Regions from separate parts of the Dongia soli genome, predicted to be linked through region 1. Evidence: riboswitches for the same ligand, from Rfam matches in the RefSeq annotation. Region 1 holds a riboswitch; each other region holds the start of a gene.
The links. A riboswitch is a leader RNA that binds a small molecule or an ion and turns the genes downstream of it on or off. The one in region 1 is predicted to bind cobalamin.
Positions count from the first base shown of each region.

Region 2: another riboswitch for cobalamin. It lies ahead of cobU (bifunctional adenosylcobinamide kinase/adenosylcobinamide-phosphate guanylyltransferase); the one in region 1 lies ahead of SMD27_RS07760 (ribonucleoside-diphosphate reductase subunit alpha).
Region 3: another riboswitch for cobalamin. It lies ahead of SMD27_RS23365 (CbtB domain-containing protein); the one in region 1 lies ahead of SMD27_RS07760 (ribonucleoside-diphosphate reductase subunit alpha).

Region 1 covers NZ_JAXCLW010000002.1:250,692-256,579, reverse strand. The annotation lists gene SMD27_RS07770 (ArsR/SmtB family transcription factor) at 1-877, shown strand, start outside; gene metF (methylenetetrahydrofolate reductase [NAD(P)H]) at 874-1,740, shown strand; cobalamin riboswitch at 1,786-2,010, shown strand; gene SMD27_RS07760 (ribonucleoside-diphosphate reductase subunit alpha) at 2,119-4,116, shown strand; gene SMD27_RS07755 (ribonucleotide-diphosphate reductase subunit beta) at 4,107-5,219, shown strand; gene SMD27_RS07750 (putative bifunctional diguanylate cyclase/phosphodiesterase) at 5,236-5,888, opposite strand, start outside.
Region 2 covers NZ_JAXCLW010000003.1:314,778-320,665, forward strand. The annotation lists gene cobN (cobaltochelatase subunit CobN) at 1-1,732, opposite strand, end outside; gene cobW (cobalamin biosynthesis protein CobW) at 1,763-2,794, opposite strand; gene cobU (bifunctional adenosylcobinamide kinase/adenosylcobinamide-phosphate guanylyltransferase) at 2,813-3,370, opposite strand; cobalamin riboswitch at 3,424-3,642, opposite strand; gene SMD27_RS13575 (NAD(P)-dependent oxidoreductase) at 3,809-4,681, shown strand; gene speB (agmatinase) at 4,760-5,665, shown strand; gene arsC (arsenate reductase (glutaredoxin)) at 5,688-5,888, opposite strand, start outside.
Region 3 covers NZ_JAXCLW010000014.1:20,455-26,342, reverse strand. The annotation lists gene SMD27_RS23375 (GNAT family N-acetyltransferase) at 48-1,133, shown strand; gene SMD27_RS23370 (GNAT family N-acetyltransferase) at 1,357-2,499, shown strand; cobalamin riboswitch at 2,532-2,750, shown strand; gene SMD27_RS23365 (CbtB domain-containing protein) at 2,886-3,092, shown strand; gene SMD27_RS23360 (CbtA family protein) at 3,129-3,875, shown strand; gene SMD27_RS23355 (hypothetical protein) at 4,527-4,829, opposite strand; gene SMD27_RS23350 (DUF3828 domain-containing protein) at 4,965-5,483, opposite strand; gene SMD27_RS23345 (hypothetical protein) at 5,660-5,824, shown strand; gene SMD27_RS23340 (D-2-hydroxyacid dehydrogenase) at 5,828-5,888, shown strand, end outside.

The DNA.
Region 1 (5,888 bases):
TTTGAAACTGCTGGTCGAAGCCAATCTCCTGCAGCGGAATCAGGAAGGCCCCTGGGCCTGGTATCGCTTGCCCGAAGGGGGGGCTGGCAGTGAGATCGCCCGGCTGATCGTCGATTTGTTGCCGCCCGAAGATCGCCGCCATTCAATGGACCTAGAGCGTCTGGAATCGATCTCCGAAGGCTGGGCAACGCGCGTTGCTGATTACTTTCGCCAACATGCCGGCGACTGGGAGCATATCAGGGCTCTCCATACCGATCAGGAACGCGTCGACAAGGAGCTGATGGCCGCGCTCTCGGGAAGGCCGATCGCTAGCCTGCTCGATATCGGCACCGGCGCCGGCCATGTGCTGCTGCTGCTGGCCGCTCAAGTGCCGGCCGCGATCGGCATCGACCGCTCGCGCGAGATGCTCCAGGTGGCTAGGCACAATCTCTTTCGTGCCGGCCATCGGCACTGTCAGGTCCGGCAGGCCGATATGATGACCCTCCCCTTCGATAAAGAGAGCTTCGACGCCGTTACCTTGAATATGGTGCTGCATTTTGCTGACCGGCCGGATGCGGTGCTGGGCGAGGCCGCGCGGGTCTTGCGGCCCGGCGGCCAACTGGTCGTCGTCGATTTCGCCACCCACGAGCTCGTGGCGTTGCGAGAAGAACAGGCGCATCGCTGGCTTGGCTTCGGCGATAGCCAGATTGCGGACTGGTATCGCAAGGCAGGGCTGGTACCAAGCCGCCCTCGTCATCTGACCGGTGGCGAACTGACCGTCGTGCTATGGTCCGCCCGGCGCCCGGCAAATGATGCGATCGCAAGCGCTCCAGCATCGCCCAGGAAGCGGAACGCGAAAACCACCAAAACCGCTGCACCGAAAGGGAGGAGTGCATGAACAAAGCGGTCACCTTTTCCATCGAGATATTTCCACCGCGTGACGCCGCCGGATGGAATCAGTTCGACCAGACGCTCACCCGCCTGAAGAAGCTGCAACCCCGTTTCTGTTCCGTAACCTACGGCGCCGGCGGCAGCGCAAGGCGGGGCAGCGACATCGCGTTGGCACATGTCCAGCGACAGACTTCTTTGACCCCGGCGGCGCATCTTACCTGTGTTGCCCTGTCGCGTAACGAGACTCTCGACATCGCACGTCATTGGTGGGCCGAGGGTATCCGACACATCGTTGCCTTGCGCGGCGACATGGCCGAAGCCGGCACGCCCTTTCACCCTCATCCGGCGGGATACAAGTATGCCGCCGAATTGGTCGCAGCGCTGCGCGACCTAGCCGATTTCGAAATTTCGGTCGGTTGCTATCCTGAAATCCATCCGGAGTCGCACGACCGGCTGGCCGACCTCTTCAATCTGAAGCAGAAGTTGAATGCCGGCGCCATAAGGGCAATCTCGCAATTCTTTTTCGAGCCGGAGGTCTTTCTCCGCTTTCGGGATGCCGCTGCCGCCATCGGCATCCACCATCCCCTGGTTCCGGGTATCCTGCCGATCCTCGATTTCAACAAGGCCGCCGGTTTCGCCCGGCGATGCGGCGCCAGCATACCCAAATGGCTCATCGACCGCTTCGACGGGCTGGAAAACGAGTCGGATGCACGGGGGCAGGTCGCGGCCAGCCTTGCCGTCTCTATGTGCGAAAGGTTGATCGCAGAAGGCGTGCAAAACTTTCATTTCTATACTTTGAACCGCCCGACTTTGACCCTGGCGATTTGCCATGCTTTGGGTATCCAGCCGGCCTTGGAGCGGGCGGCCTGAACACTTGATGGCCAACAATTCGATTGAAATCCATCCAGTCTCTCTGCTACATCTTGAGAACACGGTTCTCTGGAAATCTACATCTAGAGCTAAGAGGGAAGACCGGTAAGTCGGCGATGACGAATCCGGCGCTGCCCCCGCAACTGTAAGCGGCGAGCTGTCGTCCAAATCAGCCACTGATGCCTTGGGCTATCGGCCAATGGCATTGGGAAGGCGGGACGAAGGCCAGAACCCGCGAGCCAGGAGACCTGCCGTGAACGATGTTTCGTCCCCGGGGCGGGGTGTCCTGTGGCCGCTTGCAGGTGTTGCCTTTCGGTACGCCTTTCGCATGCGACTCTCCGGTCAGCCTCCCGATTGCAGAACAAGAAGAGGCTACCGATGTCGTCCTTGCTCGCCTTTGACTTCGATCTCGACGGTCATCTCGTCCCGGAACCGGTGCGTCAGCCGCGCGCCAGCCAGGCATCGTCAAGACCGGCCGCTGCGAAGACGCCCCAGCAAATGCCGCCGTCCCTTTTCAATGATCTGCCCCTGGCGCCGCGCCCCAGCCAGCGCCACGCCCCGGTTCCCTTTCCGCTGGCCCAGCCCCCCAAGCCGTCAGACCTTCAGCTTGACCGGTCACGCGACGACTTGCTGACGCCTTTTGGCAAGGCGACCTTGCGCGATCGCTATCTGATGCCGGGTGAAAGCTATCAGGACATGTTCGCGCGTGTCGCCTGCGCTTTTGCCGATGACATTCCCCATGCCCAGCGCATCTATGATGCCGTCTCGCAGCTGTGGTTCATGCCGGCAACACCCATTCTATCCAATGGCGGTACGACGCGCGGCCTGCCGATCTCCTGCTTCCTCAATGCTGTTCCGGATTCGCTGGACGGCATCGTCCGGACCTGGAATGAGAACGTAGCACTCGCCTCCAGTGGTGGCGGCATCGGCACTTATTGGGGCCAAGTCCGTTCAATTGGCGAAGCCGTCAAAGGCAGTGGCGAGACCTCGGGTATCATTCCCTTCATTCACGTGATGGACGGGTTGACCCTGGCCATCAGCCAGGGATCGCTGCGGCGTGGCTCTGCCGCCGTCTACCTTGATATCCACCATCCGGAGATCGAGGAATTCCTGGAGATCCGCAAAGCCAGCGGTGATTTCAACCGCAAGGGCCTCAATCTGCATCACGGCATCAATGTGACCGACGCTTTCATGGAAGCAGTTCGCGACGGAAAGTCCTTTGCCCTGATCAGCCCAAAAACCGGCGAAACCATGCGCCATGTCGATGCGCGCCAATTGTGGCAGCGCATTCTGGAAACTCGCCTCCAGACCGGCGAGCCCTATCTCCTCTTCATTGATGCGGTCAATCGCGCGCTGCCCAAGCATCAGCGTGAATTGGGCCTCAAGGTCTCGACCTCCAATCTTTGCAGCGAGATCACACTGCCGACCGGCAAGGATCACCGCGACGAGGAACGCACTGCCGTCTGCTGTCTCGCCTCGCTCAATATCGAGACCTGGGATCAATGGAGCGAAAAGCCGGGCTTCATCGAGGATGTCTTGCGCTTCCTCGACAATGTGCTGACCCATTTCATCGATGTCGCACCGGACACTATGTCCCGCGCCCGCTATTCGGCGATGCGCGAACGCTCGGTCGGACTCGGCGTCATGGGTTTCCACTCATATCTGCAGGCCAATGGCATCCCCTTCGAAAGCGCGCTCGCAAAGTCGATGAACTTCCGCATCTTCAACAAGATCCGGCGGGCCGCCGATGCCGCCTCCGTCTCGCTTGCAGAAGAACGCGGCCCCTGCCCCGATGCGCTCGAACGCGGCATGTCCGCCCGCTTCAGCCATAAACTGGCCATCGCACCGACCGCATCGATCAGCATCATCTGCGGTGGCACCAGCGCCTGCGTCGAGCCGATCCCGGCCAATATCTATACCCATAAGACCTTGAGCGGCGCCTTCGTCGTGCGTAATCCGCATCTCGCCAAATTGCTGGCAGAGAAGGATCTCGACGTGCCGGAAATCTGGCAGTCCATCATCGAGCATGAAGGCTCGGTCCAGCATCTGGAATGCCTGTCGGAAGATGAAAAGGCCGTCTTCCGTACGGCCTTCGAGATCGATCAGCGATGGATCATCGATCTCGCCGCCGACCGCGCGCCTTATATTTGCCAGAGCCAGTCGCTTAACATCTATCTGCCGGCCAATATCGATAAATGGGATCTCCATATGCTGCATTGGACGGCCTGGAAGCGCGGCGTAAAGAGCCTCTATTACTGCCGCTCCAAATCGCTGCAGCGCGCCGCTTTCGCTGGCCAATTGGAGAAAAAGAACGAAGGCATCGCTTTGACCACACCGGAGCGGGCCGATTACGAGGAGTGCCTGGCATGTCAGTAATCGATGGCAAGACCGATCCGCGCAGCCTGATCGGCAAGGGAACGATCGGCCTTCTCAATGCAACCGGCACCTATGATGTCGAACGCTATCCGTGGGCGTATGACTTCTGGAAGCGTCAGCAGCAGATTCATTGGATGGGGGAGGAAGTTCCCCTCGGCGGCGATATCAAGGACTGGGCATCGGATCGCGTAACAGACACGGAACGCAGCCTGCTGACCCAGATTTTTCGCTTCTTCACGCAATCCGATGTCGAGGTCAGCGACAATTACCTGAAGCGCTACATCCCGATCTTCCAGCCACTGGAAGTGCAGATGATGATGGCCGCCTTCTCCAATATGGAGACGGTGCATATCGATGCTTATGCCTTGCTGCTGAAAACGCTCGGCATGCCGCAAGCCGAATTTGCTGCCTTCCGCGATTATGAGCAGATGCGTGCCAAAGCGGATTACATGCACACCTTCGGCGTCGGCACGGTGGCAGATGTCGCCCGCACCTTGGCGATGTTCGGCGCCTTTACTGAAGGCATGGCGCTGTTTGCCAGTTTCGCTATGCTGCTCAACTTCCCGCGCCATAACAAGATGAACGGCATGGGCCAGATCGTGTCCTGGTCCGTGCGTGACGAGAGCCTGCATTGCGAAGGCGTCATCCGCCTATTCCATGAATGGAACCGCGAGACGGGAGCGGTCACCCCCGCAGTGCGCGACGATATCATCGATGTCGCCCGGACCATGGTCACATTGGAAGAGCGCTTCGTCGAATTGGCTTTCGGCCTGGGCAAGATCGAGGGCATGACGCCGGAAGATATCTCCGCCTATGTTCGCTATATCGCCGACTGGCGCTTGAGCCAATTGAAGCTGACGCCTGTCTTCGGCTATTTCGCCAAAAGCGAAAGCGGCTATCAGCAGCTAAAACCGCATCCCCTGCCCTGGCTGGTCGAAATCCTCAACGGCGTCGAACATGCCAATTTCTTCGAGCAGCGCGCCACGGAATATTCCAAGGGCGCCAGCCGCGGCAGCTGGGATGGCGATGACGGCGTCTGGGCGCATTTTGAAAAATTTTATGCGACGGACCGGCAGGATAGTGGGAGCCTGCCTTCGACGTGATGTGAAGCGCCCGGCATTATCCGCCGACTGCGGCTAACGGGGGGTGCAGCAGATCCGAGCAATCTGCTGCCAGCCGTGGTTTGCCGAACAACCAACCTTGGCCGAAGTCGCAGCCGCAGGCACGCGCCAGACGTTCATCCCGTTCATCCTCGATACCCTCGGCTACGACCTTGAGATCAAAGAGCCGCGCCAAGTGTACGATCGCTTCGACCATGCGTATGCCGCCCCGATCGCCGCGCATCGATCTAATGAAGCTTTGGTCGATTTTGAGCACGTCGATGGGCAGCCCCTGCAATAGGCTGAGCGAGGAATAGCCCGTCCCGAAATCATCCAAGAGCAGGCCGCAGCCAATATCCCGCAGCTTGCCCAAAAGCTCCCGCGCCGCGCTGACATCTTGCATGATGGCGCTCTCCGTCAGTTCCAGGCGCAGACTGACCGGCGACAGACGATATTCCGCGAGGACCTGCTGCACGATGCCGGCAAGATCGCCGCCTTCGAGCTGCCGGCTGGAAACATTGACGCTGACGAAGAGATTTTCCGGTGCACCCTCATCGATCCATTCGCGTATCTGCCGGGCGGCGTTCTGCAAGACCCAGGCCCCGACGGGCACGATCAGCCCAGTCTGTTCCGCCATTGGAATGAAATCGGCCGGTGAAATCACACCGCGTG
Region 2 (5,888 bases), on a different contig from region 1:
CGGCTTCCGGGTAGCAGGCTTCGCTGAGCGCAATCGCTTTGCCGGGCAACCATTCCAGATTGCCGTGCTTGCCCATATGCACGATCGCTTGCACCTTGGCGATGCGCCGCAGATAGGCATAGAAGGCAAAATAGCCGTGCGGCGGCACCAGATCCGGATCGTGATAGGATTTCACCGGATCGATATTGTAGCCGCGCGCCGGCTGGATACCGACCAGCATCGCGCCCAGCCGGATCATCGGCAGATGGAAGAAGCCATCGGCAAAGAAGGGATCGTCGCTCGGTTCGCCCCAGCGCGCCGCGACAGTTTCCCGCGTCGTGGGCGGTAGCGCATCGAAGAACTGCCGGTAATCAGCCAAGGACAAAGTGATCTCACTTGGCCGTGTCCGACTGTCGGCGGCGTTGGTGCGGCCGGCCAGCAGCCGGTCTAGCAAGGCATTGCCATCCGTGGGCACGTCGGCAATGGCATAGCCGGCGGCTTGCAAAGCCTGCAACACGGCGACGGTGCCGGCCGGCGTATCGAGCCCGACGCCATTACCGATCCGGCCATCGCGATTGGGATAATTCGCCAGGATCAAGGCTAACCGGCGGCCGGATGGTAGTGTCGCGCGGAGATCAGTCCAGGCAGCTGCGAGCTCGGCCACCGCCGCCACGCGATCGGGGACCGGTGCGTGAACGACGATATTACACTGCGTGGCTTGGTCGAATCGTGCGGCCGTCTTGAAAGAGATCGCGCGGCTGAGGATCCGGCCATCGACCTCCGGCAAAGCGACCTGCATGGCGAGATCGCGCGGGCTCAGCCCGCGCGTGCCGTCGCGCCAATCCTCCAGCCGATCACCGGACAGGACAACCTGCAAGATCGGCGCATCGGCGATGTCGAAGGGCGTGCGTGCCGTCCTGGCGCCGGGTTGCGACAAGGCAAAGCCGGTGCAATTCAATGTCACGCTGGGTGCCGCGGCGCGATAGAAGCCGTCGATCAGATCCGCCGCCACCTGTTCCTTCAAACTGGTGGCATAGATCGGCAAGGGATTGAGGCCGCGCGCCTGCAAAGCGGCGATCAAGGCATCGATGGCAGCTAGATTGCCGGCTTGCAGCAGCGCCCGATAGAAGACGATGGTCCCTACCGGGCGCTGCGGCTTCCAAACAGCCTGCAAATCATCGAGACGCAGAATCTGGCGGCCCGGCCAATAAAGGCCAGCACGGAGCAGCGGTCGGGGTTCCTGCCAATCGCTCTCTCGGCCGGTCAGGCTGGCGCCATAAGCCAGCAATTGCCGCGCATTTTCGACACCACCTTGCACAAGATACTGCCAGAGGCGATGCACGGCTTCCGCCGGCAAGGTCGATTGCTCGGATAGTTCGGGATCCGGCTGATCGTCGCCCGGCAGCAAGGCCAAAGCGATGCCGCGCTGGCGGCAGATCGCTGTTACCTGTTCGATGCCATAGGGCCAGTAGCGCACGCCACCCAGCACACGCACCACCACCAGGCGGGCATGAGCAATGATGTCTTCGACATAGGTGTCGATGCTGAGATTATGGCCAAGCTGCAGCAAGCTGGCGAGACGCAGGCTGGGCGTCGAAGCATCCTGCCTGCTGATCTCCGCTTGAGCGGCAGCGAGGCAGGCGAGCTCCGTATCGGCGGCACTGAGAACGACGATATCACCCGGTGTCTGACCGAGATCAATCGCTTCCGACCCGTCGGCGATGACACCCGGTTTGGCCGCCAGAAGATGCATCGGTCTGCCCTTCCCCGTCCAATCGCGCTTTTAGAGAGCCAGCGCGCGCGCGATGGAGTCGCGATCGAGCCCCTTGAGGCCGATGACGACGAGACGACCGTTCCGTGCTTCACCGGCCTCCCAGGCGCGGTCGTAATAATGCTGCACCCGACTGCCCACACCCTGGAGCACCAGCCGCATCTCCTTACCGGCAACATTGAGGAAGCCCTTCACCCGCAGGATGTCATGGCGTTCGATGGTCGGCAGGAGCTTTTGCAGCAATTGATCCGGCGAGGTGAGCTGCGGCAGATCGAGATGGAAGCTCTCGAAATCATCATGATCATGATCCTCGCCTTCCAACTCGTGATGCGAAGGCCGGCTGTCGAGATCGTCTTCGGCACCGGCACCGATGCCGAGCAAAATGGCCGGATCGATCGCGCCGAAACTGGCAGGCAAGATCTTGGCGCGACGCTGCAATTCCTTGTTGATCGCCGCTTCCGCCGCCTGACGGGCGGTATCGTCCATCAGGTCGCTCTTATTGAGGACGATGAGGTCGGCACAATTGATCTGGTCTTCGAACAATTCGGCCAGCGGGCTGTCGTGGTCGAGATTGTCATCGGCGGCGCGCTGCTGATCGACCGCATCCGGATTGTCGGCAAAACGGCCGGCGGCAGCGGCCGGCCCGTCGACCACAGCCACGACACCGTCGACCGTCACGCGCGTGCGCACTTCCGGCCAGTTAAAGGCTCGGACCAGCGGCTTTGGTAAAGCGAGGCCGGAGGTTTCGATAACGATATGTTCCGGCGGCTGCGGCCGGTTGAGCAGGATCTGCATGGTCGGCAGGAAGTCATCCGCGACGGTGCAGCAGATGCAGCCATTGGCGAGTTCGACGATGTTTTCTTCCGGGCAGCCTTCGATCTTGCAGGCCTTGACGATTTCGCCGTCGACGCCGGTTTCACCGAATTCATTGATGATGAGGGCAATGCGCCGGCCCTTTGCATTCTTCAGCAGGTTCTGGATCAGGCTGGTCTTGCCGGCGCCGAGAAAGCCGGTCACCACGGTTGCCGGAATTTTTGTGCTCATGTCCTAAGCCCCTTCGGATTACTTCAGTTTCAGCGGCAATCCCGCCGCGATGAAAAACACCTGATCCGCCGCCGCCGCCAGCCGCTGATTGAGGCGTCCGGCGTGATCGCGGAACGCCCGCGCCAAGGCATTATCCGGCACGATCCCAAGCCCTACTTCATTGGCAACGAAGACGACCGGCCCGCCCAGTTGCGGCAGGGCCGCGATCAACTGCGCCGTTTCCGCCTGGATATCGCGTCCGGCACCCATCAGGTTGCTCAGCCAGAGCGTCAGGCAATCCACCAGGATGGCATCGCCTTGCTCGGTTTCTCGGACCATGACGCCGGCAATATCGAGCGGCGCCTCCATGGTGCGCCAGCCGTCGCCACGCTGCGCCTTATGCAGGCGTACGCGTTCCGCCATTTCCTCGTCATAGATTTCCGCCGTCGCCAGATAGACGCGCTGCCGTGCCTCGCGATGCAAAAGCTGCTCAGCGAACCGGCTCTTGCCAGAGCGCGCGCCGCCAAGCACCAGCGTCACCGGCGGCAAGCTGGCGGATGTCATGGCATAGGCGGCTTTGGATGTCCCACGCGACATGGAATCAGTCCTTTCCTCCCACCGAGGTGGCTGAGTTTGGTTTCGGGCCGCCGAGGTTTCCTGACTCGATCGCCGGCAAGGGCTGACGCCCTAACCAGAATGGAGCACCTTCCCAGCACCTTGCGGCGCCAGTGGCTGTCGCGCTGCCATTCCACCGATCGGCCACTGGTCGCGGCCGTCGCTTGAACGATCCTACAGTTGCGGGGGCAGTGCCGGCCTAGCCGGCGGACGATCACCCGTGACGTGATCAAAACCGGCGCACCAGCTTCCCTCCTGCGGTGGCGCCAACCTATCGGAGGCAATCCGCCATTTCCACCTTTTTCCCGGGTCAATGGATAAGACTATTTTCTTATGTCGGTATCTTGCCTCGGCCTAACTTGTTTCAAACTGTCTCGCGTGACATGGTTCCGGCATCAAGCATCTCCATCCGGTAGTTAAATGCCCGCCAAGCCAAAGATCGCGTTTCTCGGAATCGGCCTGATGGGGTTGCCGATGGCCGAGAACCTGCTCCGCGCCGGCTTTCCCTTGATCGCCTGGAACCGCACCGCTGCGAAGCTCGCGCCATTAGAGGCCTTGGGCGGCGAAGCGGCATCCAGCCCAGCCGACGCCGCAACGAATGCGGATATCATCATCACCATGCTGCTCAATGGCGATGTGGTTGAGCAGATTTTGGCGGAGATCGAGCCGCAATTGCGACCCGGCCAGCTGCTGATCGATATGAGCTCCATCGCCCCGCGCATGGCGCGCGGCCACGCTCATCGCCTGGCACAAAGGCACATCGACTATCTCGACGCCCCCGTCTCCGGCGGCACGGTGGGCGCCGTGGAAGCAAAGCTCGCCGTCATGGCCGGCGGTGACGAGACGATCTTCCAGCGCGCCCAGCCGGTCTTTGCGGCCCTCGGTAAATCGACGCTGGTCGGTCCCCATGGCGCCGGCCAACTCGCCAAACTTGCAAATCAAGCCATTGTCGGCATCACCATCGGCGCCGTCGCCGAGGCGCTGCTGCTGGCGAAACAGGGCGGCGCCGATCCGGCCGCGGTGCGCCACGCCATCACCGGCGGCTTCGCCGATAGCCGCATCCTGGCGGTGCATGGCGAGCGCATGATCACGGGCAATTTCAAGCCGGGCGGCACCGTCGCCACCCAGATCAAGGATTTGCGCAATATCCTCGACGAAGCCGCGGCCCTGAATCTCGATCTTCCCTTCATCCGGCTTGCTTATGAGCTGTTCCAGCGAGCAGCCGAGCGCGGCGATGGCGAGCTCGACCACAGCGCGCTTTATCGCCAGCTGGCTGCCATGAACAAGCTGTGACAGCTTTCGGCCGGCGATTGCGCCTGCCATCATGATCGCTATGATGCGCCCGGATGCGATGTTAAAGGAGTATGTCACATGGCCGGTGTACCGACTTTCGCCAGCTATCCAAGCTTTTTGTCGGTGCGCAAGACGACGCCGGATGCGCGTTTCTGCGTTGCCGGGATACCTTATGACATTGCCACCAGCTTCCGTCCCGGCGCCCGTTTCGGCCCTAATGCAATCCGCCAGATCAGCCGCATGCTGCTGGATGGCGAGAATCCCCATGACTGGAGCGATATCAGCGATCTGGACATTGCCGATCTGGGCGATTTCGACATCCGCATCGGCGATGTGCCTGAAAGCATGAAGATGATCGAGGCCCAGGCCTCGGCGATCGATCATCTGATCACTTTGGGCGGTGATCATTCCATCACCTTGCCGCTGCTGCGCGCTCTGGCGAAGAAGCAGGGACCGGTCGGTCTCGTTCATTTCGATGCACATATCGATACCTGGCCCGACACTTTCGGCCAGGTCCACGGCCACGGTTCCGTCTTCTATCACGCGATCAACGAAGGTCTGGTCGATCCGCAGCGTATGATCCAGGTCGGCATCCGCTCACCGGTACAGAAGACTGTCCATGACTGGACCACCGGCAAGGGCGTCGAAATCATTTCCGGTCCGGAAATGCATCGGACCACGCCTGACGAGATCGCGCGGCGCATCAAGGAGAAGGTCGGCACCGGCAAGACCTATCTCAGCTTCGATATCGATTGCATCGATCCGTCGCAGGCGCCCGGCACAGGCACGCCGGAAATCGGCGGGGCGCAGACCTGGCAGATCCTGGCGATCCTGCGGCAGCTGCGCGGCATCCGCTTTGTCGGCATGGATGTGGTCGAGGTTGCGCCGGCCTATGACCATGCCGAGATCACCTCGCTCGCGGCGGCCACCATCGCCTGGCAGTATCTCTGCCTGCAGGCGGGCGATAGCGACGCCACGCGCTAAATAAGAATTGGGCGTTAAAGGATCAGACGACTTCCCACACCTTTTCCGGCGGGCGGCACAGAACCGCCGCCTCGTCGGTGATGACGATCGGCCGTTCGATGAGGACCGGCTCTGCCACCATTTTCGCGATCAGATCGTCATTCTTCAGTTTGGCGACATCACCTAGGGCTTCATAAGCATCGCCCTTGCGCCGAAGAATATCGGCCGCCTTGGCCCCGCCCAT
Region 3 (5,888 bases), on a different contig from region 1:
ATGGCCGCGCCAAGGCGGCATAAGCGGCCATCATGGGGGGCAGGGAATTGGCTGACCTGGAGCTGGCGAGGAATCCCGAGCGCTTTCGCGCGCTGAAACCGGATTGGGATGATTTGTGGCAGCGCAGCGAAAATGCCGGCGCCTTCCAAAGCTTCGATAGTTGCTTGAAGATCTGGGAGACGATTGCGGCACCGGCAGGGCGAAAGCTCTGCTGCGTGCTCGGCTGGGATGAGGGCCGCTTGATTGCTGTCTGGCCGCTCGTCATCTATCGCCGACATCTGTGGATTTATCTCCGTCCACTTGAAATCAATGATGCCGAATGCTCAAGCGCGTTGATCGATGATGCGGTCGATCAAACGCAATGGATCGCCGCCGCGTGGGAGATATTGCGCCGCCAATCCGGTGCGGATATCGCCATATTGCCTCATTTCAAGCAGGCCTCCGCACTCGCCGGAATTTTGCAGCGCCACCACTTCGAAGAGGAAGCGGGGGTTGCGGTTCACGTCCCCTTGCGCGCTGAAAGCGCCTGGGAGAGCTATTACGCCTCACTCAGCAAAAGCCATCGGCGCGATCATGCGAAGTCGGCGCGGCGTTTGTCCGAACTTGGCCAGATCGACGTAAAGGTGGTTGAGCCCGGCGATCGTCGCGGCCCGCTCTTGATCGATTGGCTGTTGGCGCAAAAGCGGGCTTGGGCGGAGCGCGTCAATAAAAAGGGCGCCTGGCTGTACGCACAGGGTTTCCGTGATTTCCTGGTGGCCTATCACGCCGATGAGGAGGCCTCGCCGGCATGTCAACTCATGGAGTTGACATTGAACGGCGAACCGCTCGCCGTGCAGCTTTATTTTTGCGGCAAGGTCATTCTGCACGCCGTGATCGCCGGTTTCGATATGCGTTACCAGAAGCAGTCGCCCGGCGTTCTGCTGAACCAACATTTGCTGCGCTGGGCGATGCAGCGCCGGCTCGACTGTTATCTCGGCCTTGGTGCCGAGCAGAACAAAAAGTTCTGGAGCCGCAATGAAGTCGTTGAGATCAAAAGCTACCGCATTTCAGTCAGCTGGTGGGGGCGTGCGGCCACCTGGCTTCGATCGATGAAGCAACGGAACGGCGGCGAAAAATTGCCAAGCGAGTCTTGAGACGGCGGCGGCCGTTTCGGACCCGTATGATCGTTAACACAAGGCGCAGGACTGGAATCTCCGCGGCATGATTTCAATTCCCATCCAGGTCATCTGCGCGGTGCGACATCTTCCGATGTCACCTCGTCTTCCGATACAACCGCATCAGCAAGATTGCGACGCGGTTATGCAACCTGTTATGCTGCGGCCAATCAGACAATGAGCGGCCTTGGGGGCGGGGGAATTGGCTGAACTGGAGCTGGTGAAGAGTCCTGAACGCTTTCGCGTGCTGAAACCGTATTGGGACGATTTGTGGCAGCGCTGTGAGAATGCCGGCGCGTTTCAAAGTTTCGATATCTGCCTGAAGATCTGGGAAGCGATTGCGGCGCCGGCCGGTCGAAAGCTGTGCTGCGTTCTCGGCTGGGATCAGGGGCGCCTGATCGCGGTCTGGCCGCTGGTCACGCAGCGCAAGCTGCTATGGACTTATCTGCGGCCCCTCGAAGCTTATGATGCCGAATGCGCGAGCGCCTTGCTCGATGACGCAATCGACCACGCTCAATGGATCGCGACGGCATGGGCGGCATTGCGACACCAATCCGGCGCCGATATCGCGATACTGCCCCATCTCGAATTGACGTCGCCGATGCAGGCGATCCTGTCAGGCCATCGATTCGAAGAGGAACCCGGTGTTGCCGTCCACGTTCCTTTGCGGGATGAAAGCGGGTGGGAAAGCTATTACGCCTCACTCGGTAAAAGCCATCGTCGTACCCACGCGAAATCAGTGCGGCGTTTGGCTGAGCTCGGCCATATCGAGGCGGAGGTGGTCGAACCTGGCGATCACCGCGGTCCCGCCCTGATCGATTGGCTGCTGGTGCAAAAGCGCATCTGGGCGGAGCGCAACAACAAAAAGGGGCCCTGGCTTTATGCGCGCAGTTTTCGCGACTTCCTGGTCAGCTATCATGCAGACCGCCAGGCCAAACCGGCCTGCCGGCTGATGCTGCTGACATTGAATGGCGAACCGCTTGTCGTGCAGGTGTACTTTTGCGGCCAGCGTACATTGCATGGAATGATCGGGGGATTCGACCCCCGTTACCAGAAACAATCCCCTGGCATCCTGGCGAACGAACATTTGTTGCGCTGGGCCATGGAGCGTCACCTCGACTGCTATCTCGGTCTCGGCGCGGAGCCCAATAAGACGTTCTGGAGCCGCAATCGGGTCACGGAGGTGCGGAGCTATCGCATATCCCTGTCATGGCGCGGCGATGCAGCCAACTGGCTGAGGGCGCTGAAACAGCGGAAGAGTAGCGCAAAATGGGTGAACCCCGTGCCCGAGCCGGAGTCGCAGGAAATAGGTGGAGCAATGGGACGCTCAGAGGCCAGACCCTGACGCCGCCGCGTTGACAGGCAGGCTCGATCGCCGATATCTTGCCGGAAGATGGTTCCCCGACGGCTGAAGTCCAGGGGATTAATAGGGAACACGGTGCGGACGACCCAAAAGGGGCCAAGACCGTGGCTGCCCCCGCAACTGTAAGCGGATAGCCTGCTGCCATCCATGACCACTGGTTCGGGTAACCGGGAAGGTCGGCAAGCAGGCGGTGACCCGCGAGCCAGGAGACCTGCCATCGGCGTTCGGTCGCTCTGCCATGAGCGGGAGCGGGACGGGGTGGTCCGAAACTGGTGATAGCCCTGTTTGTTCTCCGATCTGGCACGGGACGATCGACGCTTCTGTAACCCACGGCACTTTCGCGCGAAGGCCGAACCAGGAGCATCATCATGCAGATCAATTCTTCGACTCTGACTCATACCGTCCAAAACCAGACTGCGATCGGCAGCACCTCCAAGGCCGACGCGAAGCTTGGCATCTTCTGCGCTGCCTTCCTTGGCGTGGCGCTGATCTGGGGAGTGGGTTTCTCCCATATCAACGTTTTCCATAACGCCGCCCACGACACCCGGCATTCGAACGCTTTCCCCTGCCACTAAGACGGCCATCGGGGGCCGTTATCTCGGGGAACGTCCATGGATACATTTCGTCGTTTATTGATCACCGCCGTCCTGGCGGGAGTGATCGCGGGTGTCTTCGTCACCGTCGTGCATCAGATCGCGACCATTCCGGTCATCTTGAAAGCCGAAGTCTTCGAAAAGGCGGCGGAGACGGCACCGGCTGTTGGTAATTCCGCAACGGCCGATGGCTCTGCCATGTCCACCACCGAACATGATCACGCCACCGGCGAGGCGCATGAACATGATGAGGGCGGCTGGGAGCCGAGCGATGGGCTGCAGCGTAATGCCTTCACTGCCGCCGCCGATATCCTGACCGGCATCGGCTTTGCGCTGCTGCTGGCCGCCGCCTATGCGGCGCGGGGGACTGAGATGGATTGGCGCAAGGGTCTGTTCTGGGGTCTCGCCGGCTTCGCCGTCTTCACACTCGCGCCAAGTCTCGGCCTGCCGCCGGAAGTGCCGGGCACCGAAGCTGCCCCTCTGATGCAGCGTCAGGTCTGGTGGGTCGCGACGGTGGCGCTGACCGGTGGCGGCTTGGCGCTGATCTTCCTCACCCGCCAGATCCTCTGGTCGGTGCTGGGTGTCGCGATGATCGTGCTGCCGCATGCCTATGGTGCGCCGCAGCCGGTGGAACACCACAGCGCCGCGCCGGAAGCGCTAGCCCACAGCTTCATCGTCGCCGCGACGATGACCAGCCTGCTCTTCTGGGTGGCGCTGGGGATCCTGACGGGCTTCTTCTTCAAGCGTCAGTTCAAGGCCGCCTGACAGGCGCGCTGTTTCCAAAAGAAAGCCGCCATTCGGGATCCGGGTGGCGGCTTTATATCTGCGCTCGTCAAGGCTAAAGGCGTTCGTACGCCATGCGCTCGCTGAGAATGTTCTGCAAGATCAAGGATTTATCCCGATATGCGGAAGCCATATCTGGCCTCAGGCATTGGATGAGCCCGCAGATTGCGGGATCGACAGACCGGAAGCGGCCGAGCGTGCTTAAATCTGATTGGTTGGTGATAAACCTCAAAAGGTACATTTAACTCTATGATATTGTTGTATCTTCGTGCTTAAAATTGTCGTTCCGAGCGAGCGGATGAAGCCGCTCGGCAGTTAAAGCAACGCGATAACTGATACAATTATCGGCCGGCAGGGGCGGTGCTGCCGGCTTGCCGCAAAGCAAAGGCCTTTGCCGGCTGTCGGGTATGTCGTCCAGCAAAGCGGACAGGCTCCGAAGAAATGGCATCATCGCGGCACCACTGGCTCACGACGGGCCTGAGGTGGCAGCGATTGCGCGGAATCGGCGGACTCTGGCGGGCGGCGGAGATTTGGCAGATAGGCGTCGCACCAGGCCCGCTGCTTCGGGCCAAGGCCGCCGCTCCGCTCTCCATCGGGTGCCTTTCTGTGTTCCTGCATCTTCGCTCCTCTAGCCTAATCGTTGCGGTCAAGTTCGCGTTCATAGATCCGCTGGTCGCGGTTCCAATCGGCAATCAGATTTTCATTGGCCGTGTCCTCGGCCAGGCAGCGCAGGGATTGGAAGCTCCCGGCCGGGCCGATGCCACCGACGCGGTCGATATCATCGACGATGCAGGCAAGCTCGCCGTCTTCATCGGTGACATAGACATCCGCCTCATCGATCCGCCAGCGCCGGCCGTCGCGATAAAACCCCACATGGATGCGGATGCCGTGGAGGCAGACGGTCAGATGCGACATGGCGGCTCGTCGTCGTTGCATTGCTTATTTTGCAACTATATCGCGACAGTTGTTTTTAAGTCAACAAATTTGAATGGTCTGCGATCGCCGGGATTTTCAATCGCACGGGCAGAATGGATGGCTTGTTCGGTGGGAGAAGGGAAGAGGGACGGGGCCTCAGTTGCCGGCGCGCAGCTGGCGGAGGCTTCCTTTCGGCCAGTGAATGTCGTTGATCTTCCATGTCTGGCCGATCTTAACGAGATCCAGCCTGATCGTTACCGGCTGGTCCTGGTTCCTGAAACTCACCTTGGCGGTGGTCTTCTTGGTGGCGGCGTCATCGACATCGATGGTCAGATCGCTGAGCTGCCAATCCTGCGCATCGACGAAGGGATCACCATCCAGTTCCGGCACATCGCCTTTCGCCTGGGCAGCGCGGCTGTCCTCCGCCAGTTTGCGGGCAAGTTCCGGCGTGAAGTAATAGTTAAGGTCGTCGTCGGTGCTCAGGGCGACTCCTTCGGGATCAATGCCCTGATAATGGGCATAAATCGATTCCAGGAAAGCGCGGGCACTTTGCCCGGCAGTGAAGCCCGGCGTCGCCAACAGGATGCTTGCAAGCAGCAGGGCGGGCAACAGCAGCGCGGTGCGGGAAAACGGTGCAAAAGAGTATTTAGGAAAGAAACCGAAGCCAGGGCGCATCCTCTTCTCTCCGTCTCCGCCTGTGACACCGGTCTTAACGTAGCAACCAGCCGGAGCGGTATCAACCGGGCGGGCTGTGACTGCTGTCACCCAATTCCACCGACGCCTGCGGGTAATCGACTTTCGTCTTAAGGATGTTTATTCGAAAGCGGGGTTTTGCAAGCAGGGGGTGAAAAATGACGCAAGACAAATTGCTGACACAGGTGAAGTCGGTTCTCGTGATCCACGATCGGCCGGAATCGTTCAGTGCCGCGCTCCAGGCACGCTTCCCCGATATCGCTTTCACCTATGTCACGTCGCTGGATGATCTGCCAGCGCAATTCGCCGCGGCAAATCCCTGAGCGGTGTTTTCGATCTCCCAGCCGCATTTTCCCGGCCAGCCCCAGCGGATCGCGGCGGCGCATC